Regions from separate parts of the Solibacillus sp. CAU 1738 genome, predicted to be linked through region 4. Evidence: riboswitches for the same ligand, from Rfam matches in the RefSeq annotation. Region 4 holds a riboswitch; each other region holds the start of a gene.
What was found. Region 4 has a riboswitch for S-adenosylmethionine ahead of metA (homoserine O-acetyltransferase MetA). Riboswitches for the same ligand answer to the same signal wherever they lie in the genome.
Positions count from the first base shown of each region.

Region 1: it holds a riboswitch for S-adenosylmethionine, as region 4 does, so the genes downstream of both, AAFN87_RS00780 (methionine ABC transporter ATP-binding protein) here and metA (homoserine O-acetyltransferase MetA) in region 4, are expected to answer to the same signal.
Region 2: it holds a riboswitch for S-adenosylmethionine, as region 4 does, so the genes downstream of both, AAFN87_RS10415 (O-acetylhomoserine aminocarboxypropyltransferase/cysteine synthase family protein) here and metA (homoserine O-acetyltransferase MetA) in region 4, are expected to answer to the same signal.
Region 3: it holds a riboswitch for S-adenosylmethionine, as region 4 does, so the genes downstream of both, AAFN87_RS13125 (methionine ABC transporter ATP-binding protein) here and metA (homoserine O-acetyltransferase MetA) in region 4, are expected to answer to the same signal.

Region 1 covers NZ_JBDQQN010000001.1:152,942-157,483, reverse strand. The annotation lists gene AAFN87_RS00790 (MetQ/NlpA family ABC transporter substrate-binding protein) at 1-588, opposite strand, end outside; gene AAFN87_RS00785 (methionine ABC transporter permease) at 602-1,264, opposite strand; gene AAFN87_RS00780 (methionine ABC transporter ATP-binding protein) at 1,254-2,279, opposite strand; SAM riboswitch class I at 2,389-2,488, opposite strand; gene AAFN87_RS00775 (DNA polymerase I) at 2,613-3,056, opposite strand; gene hflC (protease modulator HflC) at 3,307-4,335, opposite strand; gene hflK (FtsH protease activity modulator HflK) at 4,335-4,542, opposite strand, start outside.
Region 2 covers NZ_JBDQQN010000003.1:178,286-182,827, forward strand. The annotation lists gene AAFN87_RS10400 (ABC transporter permease) at 1-110, shown strand, start outside; gene AAFN87_RS10405 (ABC transporter ATP-binding protein) at 97-777, shown strand; gene nfsA (oxygen-insensitive NADPH nitroreductase) at 1,126-1,857, opposite strand; SAM riboswitch class I at 2,117-2,231, shown strand; gene AAFN87_RS10415 (O-acetylhomoserine aminocarboxypropyltransferase/cysteine synthase family protein) at 2,345-3,649, shown strand; gene AAFN87_RS10420 (homoserine dehydrogenase) at 4,061-4,542, shown strand, end outside.
Region 3 covers NZ_JBDQQN010000004.1:70,292-74,833, forward strand. The annotation lists gene AAFN87_RS13115 (MetQ/NlpA family ABC transporter substrate-binding protein) at 1-631, opposite strand, end outside; gene AAFN87_RS13120 (methionine ABC transporter permease) at 675-1,343, opposite strand; gene AAFN87_RS13125 (methionine ABC transporter ATP-binding protein) at 1,336-2,361, opposite strand; SAM riboswitch class I at 2,449-2,552, opposite strand; gene AAFN87_RS13130 (thioredoxin family protein) at 2,615-2,917, opposite strand; gene AAFN87_RS13135 (toprim domain-containing protein) at 2,928-3,245, opposite strand; gene gcvH (glycine cleavage system protein GcvH) at 3,506-3,886, opposite strand; gene AAFN87_RS13145 (arsenate reductase family protein) at 3,964-4,320, opposite strand; gene AAFN87_RS13150 (acyl-CoA dehydrogenase family protein) at 4,420-4,542, opposite strand, start outside.
Region 4 covers NZ_JBDQQN010000007.1:30,055-34,596, forward strand. The annotation lists gene AAFN87_RS16990 (LLM class flavin-dependent oxidoreductase) at 1-64, shown strand, start outside; gene AAFN87_RS16995 (flagellin N-terminal helical domain-containing protein) at 601-1,830, shown strand; SAM riboswitch class I at 2,280-2,386, shown strand; gene metA (homoserine O-acetyltransferase MetA) at 2,459-3,397, shown strand; gene AAFN87_RS17005 (YczE/YyaS/YitT family protein) at 3,443-4,078, opposite strand; gene AAFN87_RS17010 (HesB/YadR/YfhF family protein) at 4,168-4,458, opposite strand.

The sequences.
Region 1 (4,542 bases), on a different contig from region 4:
TGCCGCTGCAACATCTGGTAATACATGTGGTGTTTGTTGTGCAACCATTGGAATAATATCTAATTTCAAACGATTTTCTGTAATTTTTGTTGGGTCTCCAAATAAACCGAAGTCATCTGCCAATTTAATAAAACCTGCCGATTCAAGTAAACGCAATGCTCTAGCTTGGTTTGTCGGATCATCTGGAATTGCGATTTTGTCACCTTCTTTAATTTCATTTATATCTTTAATTTTTTCTGAATATAAACCTAAAGGTGCAAATATTGTTGAACCGATTGGCACTAAATCATTGCCGCTCTCTTTTACATAACTAGCTAAGAAAGAAATGTGTTGGAATGCATTTAAATCCACATCCCCTTGTGCTAAAGCGTTATTTGGTAATGTGTAGTCCGAGAATTCGATTAGTTCTATTTCGATACCTTCTGCCGCTAATTTTTCTTTTAAGATTGGCCACTGTGCACCGTCTGCACCATTAACACCGATTTTAATCACTTTTGAAGCCTCGGCATTAGTTGCCTCATTTCCTCCACATGCTGCTAAAGCAATTGCAGCTAGTGCCGTTACAATTAGTAATAATATTTTCTTCATATTCTTAGTTCTCCTATCGTCTTAATATTTTTTTAGATAAAGCATTGCCTAGCCACTGAGCTAATTGTACAAGGACTATTAATATAACAACCGTAACAATCATGACACTACCATCAAAGCGTTGGTAACCGTATGTAATTGCTACATGTCCAAGTCCACCGCCTCCTACTGTTCCCGCTACTGCCGAGAAGTCAATTAAGCTAATTGTTACAAACGTTAAACCTAAAATAAGTGGACCGAGCGCTTCAGGAATAAGAACTGTATAAATAATTTGAAATGGACTTGCTCCCATCGCCCTTGCTGCTTCAATAACACCTGGATCAATACTAATTAAGTTAGTTTCAACTATCCTCGCTATACCAAATGCCGCCGCGATTGTCATTGGGAATACAGCTGCTGTTGTCCCAATCGTTGTACCCATTACTATTCTTGTCAATGGAGAAAGTGCCACAAGGAAAATAATGAACGGTATTGGACGAATGATATTAATAAATAAATTTAGAGCGTTGAACGTGATTTTACTTTCTAAAATATTATTTTCACGTGTGACAAACAAAAGTAAACCTAGAGTAATACCTAGAATTGAACCGAAAATCAGCGTTAATAACACCATATAAAGCGTCTCACCTGTTGCTTCCACAATTCTTGGCCAAAATGTAGTCCAATCAACCTTCATCAGCTAAAACCTCCTCGATATCTACTTTCAGCGCTAACTCATCAATAACTTTTTTCACATCGTTTATTTGCCCTTCAAACGATACTACTAGATTACCGAATAGCTGCTGCTGAATTTCTCGAACTGAACCATACACAATATTAAAGTGGATTCCGTGTTTTTGTGTTACTTCTGAAAGTAGCGGATTATTCGTTACAGCCCCTTTAAATAACACACGGTATAAATGCTGCCCACCATTTCCTTTCCATTCTTGCAATACTTCTGTCGAAGGAATATCTTGATGCACCGACTGGATAAATCGTTGTGTTGTCGTATGCTTTGGTCGCGTAAATACATCAAATACATCACCTGATTCAATCACTTCCCCTTGCTCCATTACAGCAACGCGGTTACAAATTGTTTGAATAACATTCATTTCATGTGTGATTAGTAGTACCGTAATGCCAAGTTCAGCATTTACACGTTTTAGTAATTTTAAAATATCGGCTGTCGTTTCTGGATCAAGCGCAGAGGTTGCTTCATCACAAATTAAAATTTCCGGTGAAGTTGCAAGTGCCCTAGCAATTCCTACACGTTGTTTTTGCCCACCTGATAGCTGCTCTGGGTAGTCATTTGCTTTATCTGATAAACCAACGAAAGATAATAGTTCTTTTGTTTTACGTTCAATTTCTGCTTTTGACACACCTTCTAACTTTAACGGATACCCGATATTCCCTGCCACGGTTCTCGATGTGAATAAATTAAAATTTTGAAAAATCATACCTATTCTTCTACGCAATGTACGGAGCTCTTTACTTGAGAGCGAGGCTAAATCCGTTCCATTAACCTTCACTACACCTGAAGTAGGCTTTTCAAGTAAGTTCACTAAGCGGAGTAATGTACTTTTCCCTGCACCACTAAAACCAATAACACCGAAAATATCCTCTTTATTAATTGTGAGCGTTACGTTTTTTACTGCATGAACATCTCGTTTTGGTGTTTCGAAACTTTTCGAAACATTTAAAAATTCAATCATTTTAAAACCTACTTTCCCCATAAAACATCTTTGTTTTTTAAATATAAAAAAACCTTTCGTTTCTTAAAAGAAAAAGAAACAAAAGGTTTTCAAATCGAAAAGCACTTTGTTCTCATCTTCCAAGCATACGCTTGCAGGATTTGGCACATTGCATAATTGCTGTTGCCGAGACTTCAAAGGGCCTGTCCCTCCATCTCTCTTGATAAGAATTGTGACTTATTAAATTGTTTGATTAATTGTTTACTACTTTAAACCTTAGTAATCTGCTTGTCAATCATTTATCTAAAATTAATGATTTTTTTGAAAATACGCAAGAATTGTACACATATTTTATTATTTTAACTTTTTAAATTTAAAGTTTGCCGCTGTATTTTGTTTTTCTTTATAAAAAATTTCTTCAAAAATGACAGTTAATAAAAAGGCATTTAAAAAACTAAATACTAAATATAAAGGCATGCCCCCTAAATTATATGTCATTAATCCTCGAGCAAACACTTCTACAAAGCCTACTTGTGCAAAATAAAAAATCATGCCAACCCCAACTTGCCAAATCGGGCGCTTATCTTCACGTTTTTCGAACCATAAAACTTTTTTAAACGAATTTCGAACATCTTCTGCAATAACTAAACCGACAAACATTAATATTATAAATAAAACTGGTATATGAAAAATACTAGCATTCATCCAAGTAAAATTAGTAGATTGGAACAGTGCTGTTACGGATGTGGCGATAATGAACGCTAGTAATGTATTTTGAATCCATTTACTCAAGTGCATTCACCCCTTAATAAAGTTTCATAGACTATTATAACAAAAAATATATTATTTTAAAGTAATATATTTTTCCGTAACAAAATAGATAGCTTCAACGAATTAGAAAATACATTACAAATCAAGGAAAAAACACCGACAAATGACGTTTAAACAGTCATTTATCGGTGTTTCAAGTTCAACCTGTATGTGAACAATCGTATCTCAATTGAGGTTATTTATTACTAAAAACTCTCTTCTAATCTTAAATTGAATTCTATTCTATATATCCAGATAATAGTTTCGCATACGGAGAATCTGATGGTAAAATAATCATCGTATCTTCTCCGATCGTTTTCTTGTACGATTCTAATGTGCGGTATAGTGAGTAGAATTCAGGGTCTTTTGAGAACGCTTCGTTAAAAATTTTTGCAGCTTCAGCTTCCCCTTGAGCTTGAATGAGTGAAGCTTCTTTATTTGCTGTAGCAAGTTTCTGCTGAACTTTTTGATCCGTCTCCGCTTCAATACGTTTTTTATCCGCATCCCCTTCTGATAAATATGTTTGCGCAGTTTTTTCACGTTCTGAAATCATACGATTATAAATGGCTTGCTCATTTTCCGGTGGTAAATCTGTACGACGAATCCGTACATCAACTACCTCAATACCGTAATTATCATTAGATAATAACTCGTTAACCTTTTCTGTAATACTGTCGTTAATATTACCACGCGATGAATTTCCATCATTTATAATTTCACCATATGGTAATTTACCAAGTTCAGAACGAATAACTGAATATATAAACTCACTCATACGTCGCTCAGCATTTTGTAATGTACCTGCATTGGAAATCAAAGCTTTCGGATCCACAACACGCCAAACCGCATAGTTATCAATAATAATTCGTTTTTTGTCTTTCGTATTAATTTCTTCCTGTGTCATATCATACGTCATTAAATTTTTCGGTAAAGTCGTCACACTTTGGATGAATGGTACTTTCATGTGGAGGCCAGGTTCACGCTCATATTTTACGACCTCACCGAACTGACGCACAACTTTATATTCGCTTTCTTTTACGACATATAGATTCGCAATAACTATAACCATAATTGCAAAAATGACAGTCATGAGAATGCCAGAAGTTACCCATTGACGCATATTAACTGGTTTCTTTTCCTTTTTCGGCTTTTTTGCATTAGACGTATTCGGCTCCATATCAACAACATTTTTACGTTTTTTATTTTTATCTGCAAATAAATTTTTAATGAATTTCTCTAAATCTCCATCAAAATTATTATTACTCATTAATTACCACTCCCTTCTGTTTTACCCGTAGTCGTTGGAGGCTGAATCGGTAAGTATTTCAGCGTACTACCCTCATCGTCATTCATAATATAAATTTGTGCATTAGGTAGTACATTCTCTAATGTTTCGAGAACTAAACGTTCACGTGTAATCGCTTTGTTACCTTTGTATTCGTTATATAGTTTATTAAATACTGCTACCTCCCCT
Region 2 (4,542 bases), on a different contig from region 4:
CGGTACATGCGCTACTATTAGAGAAGCCAAATTGGCTATGGCTTATATGTATTGCCGCTATTTTATTTGTTTCGGTATGGAGAGGGGGGCGATCGCATGCTTCAAGTTGATAATTTAGAAAAAAACTATAAGCAAAAAAAGGTATTAAGTGACGTTTCCTTTCAAATAGAACAAGGTGAAGTGGTTGGTTTAGTAGGAGAAAATGGCGCCGGTAAGTCCACGCTATTAAATATTTTAGCGACCGTTATTAAACCTTCTGCGGGTCAAGTAATATTAGATGGGATGCCATACAAAGGGAATCAAAATGCTATGCGACGGCATATTGGCTACGTACCTCAGGAATTATCGATTTGGGAGGATCTTACTGTAGAAGAAAATATGCTGTTTTTCGAAAAGCTAAGCTGGACAAAGAGAACAAAAGAGCAGTGCCGGGAGCTTTGTTTAAATATGCAGCTTACACAGTGGGAAGAGAAAGTGAGCTCATTGTCAGGGGGGATGAAGCGTAAATTAAATATGGCCATTAGTTTGCTTCATGATCCGAAACTACTTTTGTTAGATGAGCCAACAGTTGGTATAGATTTGAAATCCAAAAATGAAATCGGTAAATACTTAGTCGATATCGCGAAAAACGATGGCAAGATGGTGCTCTACACATCTCATGATATGAATGAAATTGCCACTTTCTGTGATCGCGTGTATGTTATCGGTCAAGATCCGTTTTATTTGAATTTATTGAAGGCAAATGATGTCGATGTGGAGCATTTAGCCGGCTGTTAATAATAAAAATACATATAAGTAAGGCAGCTACTTTGTAATAAGTTTTAGTAGTAAGTTTAAGTTTTCAATAGTAATAGAAGAATCCGTGCCACTCCTGCCGAAAAACTGGCTAAATGAGACCCCACAGAAGATTGCCGTCCCGGTAATCTTCGAGGAGGCTCATGGACAGTCGGCGGAAAGGGCACGGTAATTCTTCTTAAATAAATACAGTAACGAATAATATTTGGCTTTTTATTAAATTGTCTACTTTATAGGGCGAAGTTCGAAATATGTAAAGACGCCTCTTTTGCGGTGAGTAATCGCCAAAGTTTGTTCGGTAAGCTTTTACTTGCGGTACAGCATACTATATTATTTCCAATTAAAACCTTTTGTTGCTAAAAAGTCTTTAATAAATGGACGTTTTTGATTTATTAAGAAGTCTGCCATTTGCTTTGTCCATGTCGCCATTTTTTGATTAGATGAACGGCTAGCATAGTAACTTTCCATTATGGCATCATACTCATCTAATAATGTATCGTATTGTTCTACATTATAGCTGTTTTCATGTAAAACTGCTGCAACAGGAAGGCGCGGCTTAGTTTCGTTCCGTTTTGTAGGTGTGCCGATCGTCATAGCGAATAATGGGAAAACATATTCAGGTAAATTGAATAGCTCACTAATTTCGGCTGGGTTATTACGTGCCCCACCAATATAGCAAATACCATAGCCTGCTGCTTCTGCGGCAATAACAAAATTTTGAGCGAATAATGATACGTCCGCTACCCCAACGAGTACATTTTCTGCAGAGTCCGCTACAATGTCAATGTCATGCTTTTGACCAGCTATTTGTAATCGTTTGAAATCTACGCAAAATAGGAATGATGCACCAGCTGTTTTGAACTGAAATTCATTTTTTGATAGCTCTCCTAATTTTTGCTTTTTGTCTTCGTCTGTAACCCAAATAACGCTATATGCTTGTACAAAGTGAGAGCTTGCCGCCATTTGTGCTGTTTCGATTAAATCAATTACTACCTCGCGCGAAATCTCTTCCCCCGTATATTTACGAACAGATGAGTGACTACGTAAAAGTTCTCTTGTCATAACTTCTCCCCCTAATGAAAAATGGACTCAAAAGAAAGTCCTTAAAAGCCCATTTTATACTAACATATCATTATTAACCAATCTATTTCCAAAGTTACAATTACAGCAGTAGATACAATTGCTATTGTAGTGGAAATTATTGGTGGGTTGATAGGGGATAGATTATTTCAGGTAAGTTTAAAATTTCAGAAAATAACGGTTGACGAATTGGATTAAACTGTCTTATACTGTGAATCAACGATGGAACATGAATCATATACTCTTATCTAGAGAGGCGGAGGGACTAGGCCCTGCGATGCCCGGCAACCAGTGAGTGACGAACTTACTACGGTGCTAATTCCTACAGATTCTAATCGGGATCTGAAAGATAAGGGGAGGAAAATTTGCTCATTTGCGAACCCTCTTCTTAGGAAGGGGGTTTTTTGTTTTCTAAAACCCTCCTCGAAAAAACCGGTTATCCATCGAATAACTAACTAGGAGGCAACTCATGTCAACATTACGTCCGGAAACATTATTATTACACGGTGGGCAAAAGCCTGATCCTACTACAGGTGCAATTGCTGTACCAATTTATCGCACAACGGCTTATGCATTTAATGACACTGCTCATGCGCAGCGACTATTTGCATTAGAGGAAAGTGGCAATATTTATTCGCGCATCATGAATCCAACAGTCGGAGCATTTGAAGAACGTGTCGCATTACTTGAAAAAGGAACAGCGGCAGTTGCACTATCATCGGGGATGGCTGCAATCTCATTCTCGATTATGAATATTGCAGGTGCTGGTGATCATATAGTATCAGCCGGATCACTATACGGTGGCACGTACAATTTATTTGCAACGACATTACCACGATACGGTATTACAACGACATTCGTTGATGAAAGCAACCCAGAAAACTTCCGCGCGGCAATAACGGAAAATACGAAAGCCATTTATGCTGAAACAATCGGGAACCCTAGTTTAAATGTATTTGATATTGAAGCGGTAGCAGACATTGCGCATGAGCATGGCATTCCTTTAATAATTGATAATACATTCCCTTCACCATATGGTTGTAATCCTATCGACTTCGGTGCGGATGTAGTTGTCCATTCTGCAACGAAATGGATTGGCGGTCATGGCACAACAATTGGCGGTATCGTTGTAGACGGCGGGAAATTTGACTGGACACAAGGGAAATTCCCAGGCTTTACAGAACCGGATGCAAGCTATCACGGATTACGATACGGAATTGATACAGCGGCCGCTGCATTTGCTACAAAGCTGCGTGTACAGTTACTCCGTGATTTCGGTCCAACATTAAGTGCAGACGCTGCTTTTAATTTCTTACAAGGTTTAGAGACGCTTCATTTGCGTGTAGTAAGACATAATGAAAACGCAGCGAAAGTAGCTGAACACTTGCGTAACCACCCATTTGTGGACTATGTAAATTATAATGGCTTCGAAGATTTCGCTTCGCATGAATTAGCGAACAAATATTTGAAAAACGGTTTTGGTTCGATTTTAACGTTCGGTATTAAAGGTGGACGTGAAGCAGGACGCAATGTGATTGATAATGTGGAGCTATTCTCACACGTAGCAAACGTAGGGGATGGTCGTTCATTAATCATTCACCCAGCATCAACAACGCACCAACAATTATCCGCAGAAGAATTAAAAGTCGCTGGCGTATCAGAAGAGCTCATTCGCTTATCTATCGGTCTAGAAGCGGTAGAAGATATTATTGCAGACTTAGATCAAGCACTTGAAAAAGTTGAACAAGGTGTACAAGCAAGTATAAATGCCTAAATAAATAGGAGCTGTAGACTGCATCATTTCGCAGTCGCAGCTTAATTCATCAATTTTCTACGTTTTTAATTGGGTCTGTCGAGATGTAATTCTTGATAGATCTTTTTTAGTTATTAAAGGTTAATGTCATGTGTGTTGATGAGGGATTTTACCAACAACTAGTAGTTTCTTTGTTAAGAATGAACCGAGTGAGGGCTTTTAACTATAAATGATTATGACTGTTTAGTGACCTTCTAGGGAAAACAAATGTCCATCCAAGGGAGATTGTTCTTGTGTTCCGTGTCGTGTTACGTTAGAATCTTACTATGTGAAATTATTGGAATAATTCGTTAAATCGATTTACAACGTGTACAATTGCGCTGAGGCGTAATTGTTTTAGATTTACGGAATGGAAAGTTGGAGGCGAAAGTTATGGCGACAATTAAGGCTGCCATCCTCGGTTTTGGAACTGTAGGGCAAGGGATTTATCATATTTTAAATGAAAAGCGTGAGGAGCTTCGAGATCGGCTTGGGGTAGAGCTAGAAGTCGCGAAAATTTTAGTCACAGATGCGAGCCGTGAACGTGTACCTGGCACAGCACATTTAATGACAGAAAGCATTGATGATGTTTTTGCGGGAAGTGGTATGCAAGTCGTATTTGAAGCAATTGTTAACGAGGAGCCTGCTTTTTCATACTTGAAGCGCGCCATAGAAAATAAATGTCATGTCATCACAGCGAATAAAGTAATGTTTGCAAAGCGCGGCATGGAGCTGCAGCAGCTAGCAAAAGACAATGGTGTATTTGTCGGCTATGAGGCTACTGTAGCAGGCGGTGTACCTGTTATTAAAACGCTGAAAAATATATTACTTGTGAATGATGTAAGTCGTATTCAAGGGATATTAAACGGTACAAC
Region 3 (4,542 bases), on a different contig from region 4:
CTCCTTCATCTTGTTCATAATACGCAACTAACATTTCCGCTGGTGAGTCAGCATCAATTACTAATTTTTTTGGGTTTTTAACGATGTCTGAAATCGTAGCGGCTGATTTATCAATACCATCAGCTAATTTTATTAACCCTAAACTTTCAAGTAAAGTTAAAATACGACCTTGGTCTGTAACTGAGTTTGAAATAAGAATGGTAGCTCCTTTAGGAAGGTCTTCAACTGATTTATATTCTTTGGAATAAATACCGATTGGTTCGATATGAACACCACCGGCATTAACAAAATTATAGCCTTTACTTGCAATTTCATCTTCTAAATAGGGAATATGTTGAAAATAGTTTGCATCTAAATCTCCAGAGTCTAAATCTTGGTTAGGCATAACGAAATCTTGGTATCGGCGGATTTCTAAATTTACACCTTGCTCAGCTAAAATTGGTTTTGCTTTTTCTAAAATAAGAGCGTGAACACCGTTTGAAGCTCCTACAACTAACGTATTCTTTCCAGTTGTAGATTCGTTATTTGATGTATCATTTTCGTTTTCTTTTACTGTTTCACCTTTACCACAAGCCGCTAAAGCTAATACGACTACGGATAAAAGTAGAAATAATGATAAAAACTTCTTCATCTGCTCTTTCCCTCACTATACTAAACTTGCTATTTTTAACTAATTATCGTTTATCGACGAGCGCTGTAATCGCATCTCCAATCCACTGAATGATAAAAACAATAATTAAAATAATGATTGTTGCCATTAATGTCACATCATCACGACTACGTTGGAAACCTTCAATAAAGGCCAAGTTCCCTAAACCGCCCGCACCGATGATACCTGCCATCGCTGTATATCCAACAAGCGCTACCGCTGTCACCGTGATTCCCGAAAGAAGTCCTGGCAGAGATTCTGGGATTAATACTTTAAAAATAATCGTAGATGTCTTTGCTCCCATTGAACGGGCTGCCTCAATGACTCCTTTGTCAATTTCTTTTAGAGAGATCAATACCATACGTGCATAAAATGGAGCAGCTCCGATAATTAATGCAGGTAAAGCGGCATTTGTTCCACGAATTGTACCAACTAAAAGCTTCGTAACTGGTATTAATAATATGATCAATACGATGAACGGAATCGAACGGAATATATTGACGATTGAGCTTGTTAAAAAGTTAACAATTTTACTTGCCCATACTTGATTTGGACTCGTTAAAAATAAAACAATCCCGATAGCTAGTCCTAACACAAATGTAACGACAGTAGAAATAGATGTCATATAAATTGTTTGATATGCGGCTTCCACCATCGTTTCCCAGTTAACATTCGGAAATAATTGCTCAAGCATGTTCAATCACCTCCGTTTGAATTTCGTGCTGTGCAAGCATGTTAAGAGCTGCCTCAACATTTTCTTTCTCTCCATCAATTTGTACAATTAGCGTTCCGTATGGGCCACTTGTCGTATGTGAAATCGTACCATGTACAATATTTACTTCTACGTTAAACTGTTTAATAAGCTGCGACATAATTGGTTGCTCCGTTTTTTGACCGATAAATGTTAGTCGAACAATTTTCCCTGTAGGATAATTCGATAAAATTTGCTCAATCGATTCCTTCGTTTCATTAGAATCTGATATTTGCGATACGAATTTTTTCGTAATTTCAGCTTGTGGACTTTGGAACACACTTAAAACAGCCCCTTGCTCCACAACTTTTCCCGCCTCCATTACTGCAACACGGTGGCAAATTTTACGAATAACATGCATTTCGTGTGTAATGAGTACGATCGTTAAACCTAATCTTTTATTTATATCAAGTAATAGCTCTAAAATTGATTCTGTCGTCTCTGGATCGAGCGCAGAAGTTGCTTCGTCACAAAGCAAGACTTCAGGATTATTCGCTAGTGCACGTGCAATACCGACACGTTGTTTTTGACCACCAGATAACTGCGAAGGATACGCCTTCCCCCGACCAGATAATCCAACAAGCTCAATTAACTCATCCACCCGTTTTGCTCGTTCCCCTTTAGGTATACCCGCAATCTCAAGTGGAAATGCAATATTTTCTTCAACAGTACGTGACCAAAGTAAATTAAAATGTTGGAAGATCATACTAATTTTTTGACGTGCGGCACGTAATTTGCTACCTGAAATTACTGCTATATCTTCTCCATTCACGATGACAGATCCCGTCGTTGGCTTTTCTAAACCATTTAGCAAACGAATCATTGTACTTTTTCCGGCACCACTATAACCAATAATGCCAAAAATCTCCCCTTTATTTATCGATAAGTTTACATCATTGACAGCCGTGAACTCACCGTTTTTCGTTTTATAAACTTTCGTAATATTATTTAGTTGAATCATTTCATTGCTCCTTTTATCCATCAAAAAAACCTCTCCACTTTGAATTAGTAGAAAGGCTTTCGCAAAGATTGTATACGCAAGACCGTTCTCTCATCTTTCAAAGTATAACTTTGTGTGACTTGGCACCTTTTCACATATGTGATGGTTGCCGGGCTTCATAGGGCACTTCCCTCCACCGCTCTTTATAAGAGTAACGCTATTTATTTTGATTAATTATGAATGTTACTTTATCACGATAGAAAATACTCGTCAATTATTTTTTTAATATAGCATATAAATTAGTTACAGATTGAAATGCGTAAACCTTTTCTGTCACTTTTCCATCTTTTGTTATAAGTAGGCAAGGAACACTTTCAATTTCCAAATCAAAAGCTAAGTTATTTGTATAGTTTATATTTGCCATGCCTATAGGAACGTTAGGTAGCAACTCTACTACAACGTCCATCATTTTTGAAGCGACAGCGCATGTACCACACATCGGCGTATATAAATAAAAGGCTGTTATATCAGCACTGCTCGCATATGTTTGCCACTGTTTTATCGACCATTCTTCCATTATTCCCATCCTACTTCGTTTTTATTTTCAATTCATTTAATAGCACAGCTAAAACTTCTTTAGGCGTATTTGCAACTTCTAAATATTGTTTAGGAATTTCAAGCTGCACTGCATCTGAATACACACTTTTCATAAGTTTTCGTAGTTTATCTCCCGATTTATCGGCATCAAATAACGTATAAAAATCAAGATACTCATAGGGTTCTAAAAGTTCAAGCAATGCGTCTTCACTTATCGTACCGTTCGTACATAAAATAACCGCTTCTTGTGCTAGCACTTGCTCAAGCTTTAGCTTATCAGAACGGCCTTCTACAATTATGCAAATCATATAATCCCCCTTTTAAAAGCAGATTTATATCATTAATTTAACATCACAATATTATTTGTTAATGAAATTTGGCCGGTAGATTATTTTTTCGAAAGCGTAGAAATAAGTATATCAGCTTCCTCCAAACCATCCTACAAATTAGTACATCACCGTAACTTGGGGCTGATTTCCGCTCCTGTTGTGCGCTTTCTGAGGGGCGTCTGATAATAGAACCCCAATTAAAAACACCAAAACCTGCTATAGGTTTTGGTGTTCATGTATTATTCTTCGATTAGTTCAGCGTATTGTTCAGAAGTTAATAGTTCATCTACTTCTGAAGGGTTTGAAAGTTCTACTACAACCATCCAAGCTTGCTCGTATGGAGATTCATTAATGAACTCTGGGTTATCAGATAACTCTTCGTTTACTTCAACAACTGTACCTGATACCGGTGCGTAAAGTTCAGAAACCGTCTTTACAGATTCTACGTTACCGAATGTTTCGTTCAGTTGTAGCTCGTCGCCTACTTCTGGTAGTTCAACGAAAACGATGTCCCCTAATTCGTTTTGTGCAAAATGTGTAATACCAATACGTGCTTTTCCATCTTCAACTTTTACCCACTCGTGATCTTTTGAGTAACGTAATTCTTTTGGTGTGCTCATGAAAACCCCTCCATATATGTAGTTCATTCAAATTCAGTTTGCCATATTTCTACAGCAAAAACAAGATACTATTCATTTTATTTCCATGATTCCAAGAAGTCAGACTCCTTAAAACCAAGCGTTATTTTTTTACCATCCGTCACTATTGGACGCTTAATTAACATGCCGTCTGATGCTAAAAGCGCTAACTGCTCATCTTCGGTCATATTAGGGAGTTTATCTTTTAAACCAAGTTCTTTATACTTCATGCCTGATGTATTAAAAAAACTCTTTAATGGCAAGCCGCTTATGTCGTAAAACTGGCGTAACTGTTCCTTTGTCGGTGTTTGTTCTACGATATGAGTTAATTCATAAGCAATGCCGTTTTCATCTAGCCATTTTTGTGCTTTTTTACAAGTCGAACATTTTGGATATTGGATTAATTGAATCGTCATACTTGTACTCCTTTAGTTCATCTTTGTTTCTATTGTACTGGATAGTATGCTAGAAAGGCAAAAAAAACCGGGTGTATATTTTACACCCAGCTTTGTTTATTACACGATATACTTTTCTGCCTCAATTAATTTCGCAGCAGCTAAACGTTTTTTAGGAATTAAGTTGTACGGGTTGTTGCGCGTTAATTTGCGTAATGCAGATAACGTCATTCGCGCTGCATC
Region 4 (4,542 bases):
AACATCGATTTATGATGAGAAGGCACGTGCGAAGTCGTTTACATTATTAAAAGAACTTTTCTAAAACCGTGTTTAGAATGTTATCAATAGTACACTTCTTATTATCTATTAATTTAGATGTTGAGGAGTGTATTTTTTTGTTGTTAAAATTTGCATCTGGTGGCTTTATTGCAGACAGGAGATTTAACAATACAACAGATTCGAAAAACAATAGTTAACGCGGCAGGGACAAAAGCACATGAAGTACGAAATTATCAGTCGTACATTCGGATGTGCATATCACACTGTACAAGTAAAATATTTAGGACAAAAAAGCACAATAATACATAATTTAACGAGGCCTCAGAAGAGTTGAGTTGATACTAGATAGGTGACTGTATATCTCGATTGTTCTCAGAGCGATATTAGGCAAGTACATAATACATAAGAAACTATTGAGGAACACGAGTTAATCCATTCCTCTTTTAATAATTGAGACGTACTTAATTTTCTTATAAAAAATTTCTATATCTAGATAAAAAGTATCAAAATTGATATTATTGTTTATATTCGTAAATTATTTTGTTACTACAAAGATAATCTTGATAAAGGAAGTTACTTATGAGAATAAAGCATAATATTTCATCTTTAAATACAAATAACAGGCTACAAAATAATAGAGGAAAACTTGAAAAAAGTTTAGAGAAATTATCTTCAGGTTTTAAAATTAATCGTGCAGGTGATGACGCTGCTGGATTAGCGATTTCTGAAAAAATGCTTGGACAAATTCGTGGTTTGGATATGGCGGGTAAAAATATTCAAGATGGAATTTCACTAGTACAAACTGCTGAGGGTGCATTAAATGAAGTACATTCACTTCTTCAGCGCGGAAGAGAATTAAGTGTTCAAGCCTCAAATGATACAAATACAGATATCGACAGGGAGGCAATCCAAAAGGAAATTGAAGAAATTAAAAAAGAAATAACATCTATCGGAAACAATACTGAATTTAATACTAAGAAATTACTTGATGGTTCAGTTTCATACCAAACTAACCCTTCTACTCCCCAATCTACATTAAAGGCTACAGGAGCAGGAGGTGGAAGTTTTACAGTAGATGATGGATGGATTGATTTCGGAAACGATCCAAGCAATCAGCACAAAGCTAAACTCAATGAAGGTGAAAAGGTTATAGACGACCCAGCAAATTGGCTTTTTACAAAATTATCAATAGGTGTTTATTACGATAATGGTGTTCCACAAAGTTTGAGTATACACTCTATACCAGACGGATTTATTATCACACATAACAATCCTAGTTTAATATTTTCATATAACGGTATAACAATTGATTTGAGTCAATCAAAACCACCTAATGGTTCAAGTGGGTCTCAACACCAAGGCAACATCGATCTAACAGCAGGAAATAACGATGGTGAAATAATAAACGATGTAGATAACAGCTTGAATTTTCAAATTGGAGCTAATTCAGGACAAACTATTAATTTATCAATATCAGATGTTCGTTCACAGGCAATTGGAATAGATAATGTATCAGTTTTAAACAACGCTTTAGCTCAATATGCTATAAGTAGCTTTGATAGCGCAATTAATGCCGTTTCTGGTGTGCGTTCTAATTTAGGAGCATATCAAAATAGATTAGAGCATACATATAATTCAGTTTCGAACACTTCTGAAAATCTTCAATCTGCTGAATCACGTATTCGTGATACTGATATGGCAAAAGAAATGATGAATTTTACGAAAAGTAATATATTAATACAGGCTGCGCAATCCATGTTAGCTCAGTCTAATAAGCAACCAGAAGGTGTACTACAATTACTTCAATAAGGAAAGAAGATGAAAAGTACATTCTTAAATAACACTGATACAAAAAGACTGAAGTAGAAGATTTGACACACTATGTATCAGGTTCGAATTATTAACATCTTTCAACCTTTACTGCGAGAGAGATTCAAAATGAAACAGGTCGTACTGTAAAAAATTTTATAACGATTACTAAAAAGCCTGTGATTAGTCAAAAGATCAACCAGGTTGGTGACATAAATTCTAGAAATGGGGTAAGTGTGCGGGAGACTGTTTATATTACAAATCGCTTTGCGAGAGTCAATCTTGCAAGGCTTATATTTTACATATGCACTACGCTTCTTTTTTCGAGAAGTATGATTTTTAATAAAAAATACATAGGTTTAATAAGAAGTGGAAAATAAAACTAATAACTGTATTTAGAATTGTTGTAAAATTCATTTTTTGATGTTACAATAATTTTCAATTGAATAGTCTTATCAAGAGAAGCAGAGGGATATGGCCCGTCGAAGCTTCAGCAACCTCTAACTGCGTTAGAAAGGTGCTAATTCCAGCGGGGGAATACCCCGAGAGATAAGAGTGAACGGATAAAGCCTCTCATTCTCTTATGCTGGAATGAGAGGTTTTTTATTTTAGAAATGGGGGGATTACATTGCCAATTAACATTCCGAAGCAACTGCCTGCAGGAGAGCATTTGCGACAAGAGAAAATTTTCGTAATGGAAGAGGACCGTGCGAAAACACAACAAATACGACCATTAAATATTTTAATATGCAATTTAATGCCGGAAAAAGAGAAAACAGAGTTGCAATTGCTACGACTACTAGGAAATACACCATTACAGGTAAATGTGACGTTTTTAAATACTGCTACATACGAGTCAAAAAATGTGTCTAAATCACACTTAGAATTATTTTACTCAACATTTAACGAAATTAAGCATCGTCGATTTGATGGGATGATTATTACTGGAGCGCCTGTCGAGAAAATGGAGTTTGAAGACGTTTTATATTGGAAAGAAATCGAAGCAATTATGGACTGGGCTAAGGTTAATGTAACGTCAGTTATGAATATTTGTTGGGGTGCACAAGCAGCACTTTATCATCATTACGGTATCGGTAAATATGAATTGCCTAAGAAATGCTCAGGTGTTTATTCACACGTTATTACTGATTTAACGGTTGATTTAGTACGCGGCTTTAGTGATGAATATGTAGCACCACATTCACGCCATACTTCCGTTTCCATTGAAGAAGTACGTGCTCATCCTGATTTGCGTTTACTAAGCTACTCAGAGGATGCAGGAGTATTTATCGTGCAGTCGAAAGATAATAAACAAATAATGATTACAGGTCATTTAGAATACGACGCAACAACACTTGCCGATGAGTATTCTAGAGATGTTGCGAAAGGCGAAGAGATTGACATGCCAATAAATTATTTCCCTAACAATGATCCAACAAAGGATCCGAAACATACATGGCGGGCTCATTCTCATTTACTGTTTTATAATTGGTTAAACTATTATGTCTATCAAGAAACACCGTATGTATGGCATTTTGTTGATGAGGATATTGAATATTATATATAAAAAATAGTGCCTAATGGGGAAGTTATTTTCTCCACGGCACTTTTTTTACTTAGCTTTTAATATGGTACTTTCAACACCACTTAAACGGGTAAATATTTTTTCGTTCCATTTGATAGCAAATTGCACGATTGGTCCGAGACATAATGCCATTAATACCGTACCTATTCCCACTGGACCACCTAGTAGAAAACCTAGTAGTGCGACAGAAACTTCCATAGTTGTGCGCGCAAAAGTGACAGACCAGTTGAAACGATGGACAATGAATAGCATTAACATATCGCGTGGACCGGCCCCTAAATTTGCTACGATATACATCCCACAGCCTATTCCAAGTAGGAAGAACCCGCTAACAAAGGCGAAGAACTGCATCCAAACGCTATTAAATGTTGGGATCAAAAAATTAAAAATATCAATAAAAATCCCAGCTAACAGCATATCTAACACCGTACCGACAAGTGGCCATCTTTTGTTAAGGATTGAGTCAAATGCTATAATGGCTACCCCAATAATGATGGACCAAATACCGATCGTTAAACCAATAGATTGTGCTAACCCGATATGAAGAACATCCCACGAACCTACGCCAACAATTTGACCTTTAATCGTTAATGAGATGCCGAGTGATAAAATAATAATACCGACTATAAAAAATAGCCAGCGCCAAAAAAATGCTTCTTTCACAAACTAACCCTTCAATTCTGTATAATCTAGATGTCATTCATCATTATATAGATATTACAAGGGAAACTTCAAAAGAATGTTTTTTCAGTCTATTTTTTATATTCGTATAATAATTCGTCGGTTTGTTGATTAACAGCAACATGTAAATCATGATCATTAAAAAACCACTCATCACTTTTCTCAATGTAAAAATGAATATCGTTTTTTTCAGTTTCCACACCAATTTCATGTGGTTGTTCACGATTCATACCAAGAGAAAAACCTTCATGAAATGGAGATGTCCCGCCATAACGTGCATAAAATCGAATATAATCGCCTTGCTCTACTTCCATTTCTTCTATAAACCAATTCATTGCTGCATCTGTTATTACAATATTCATAAGAACCCTCCGCTAACATTTTATACTAATATTGTAGCGGATTTTTTAATGAAGTAACAGTGGCTAGGCTACTTCATTAAAACT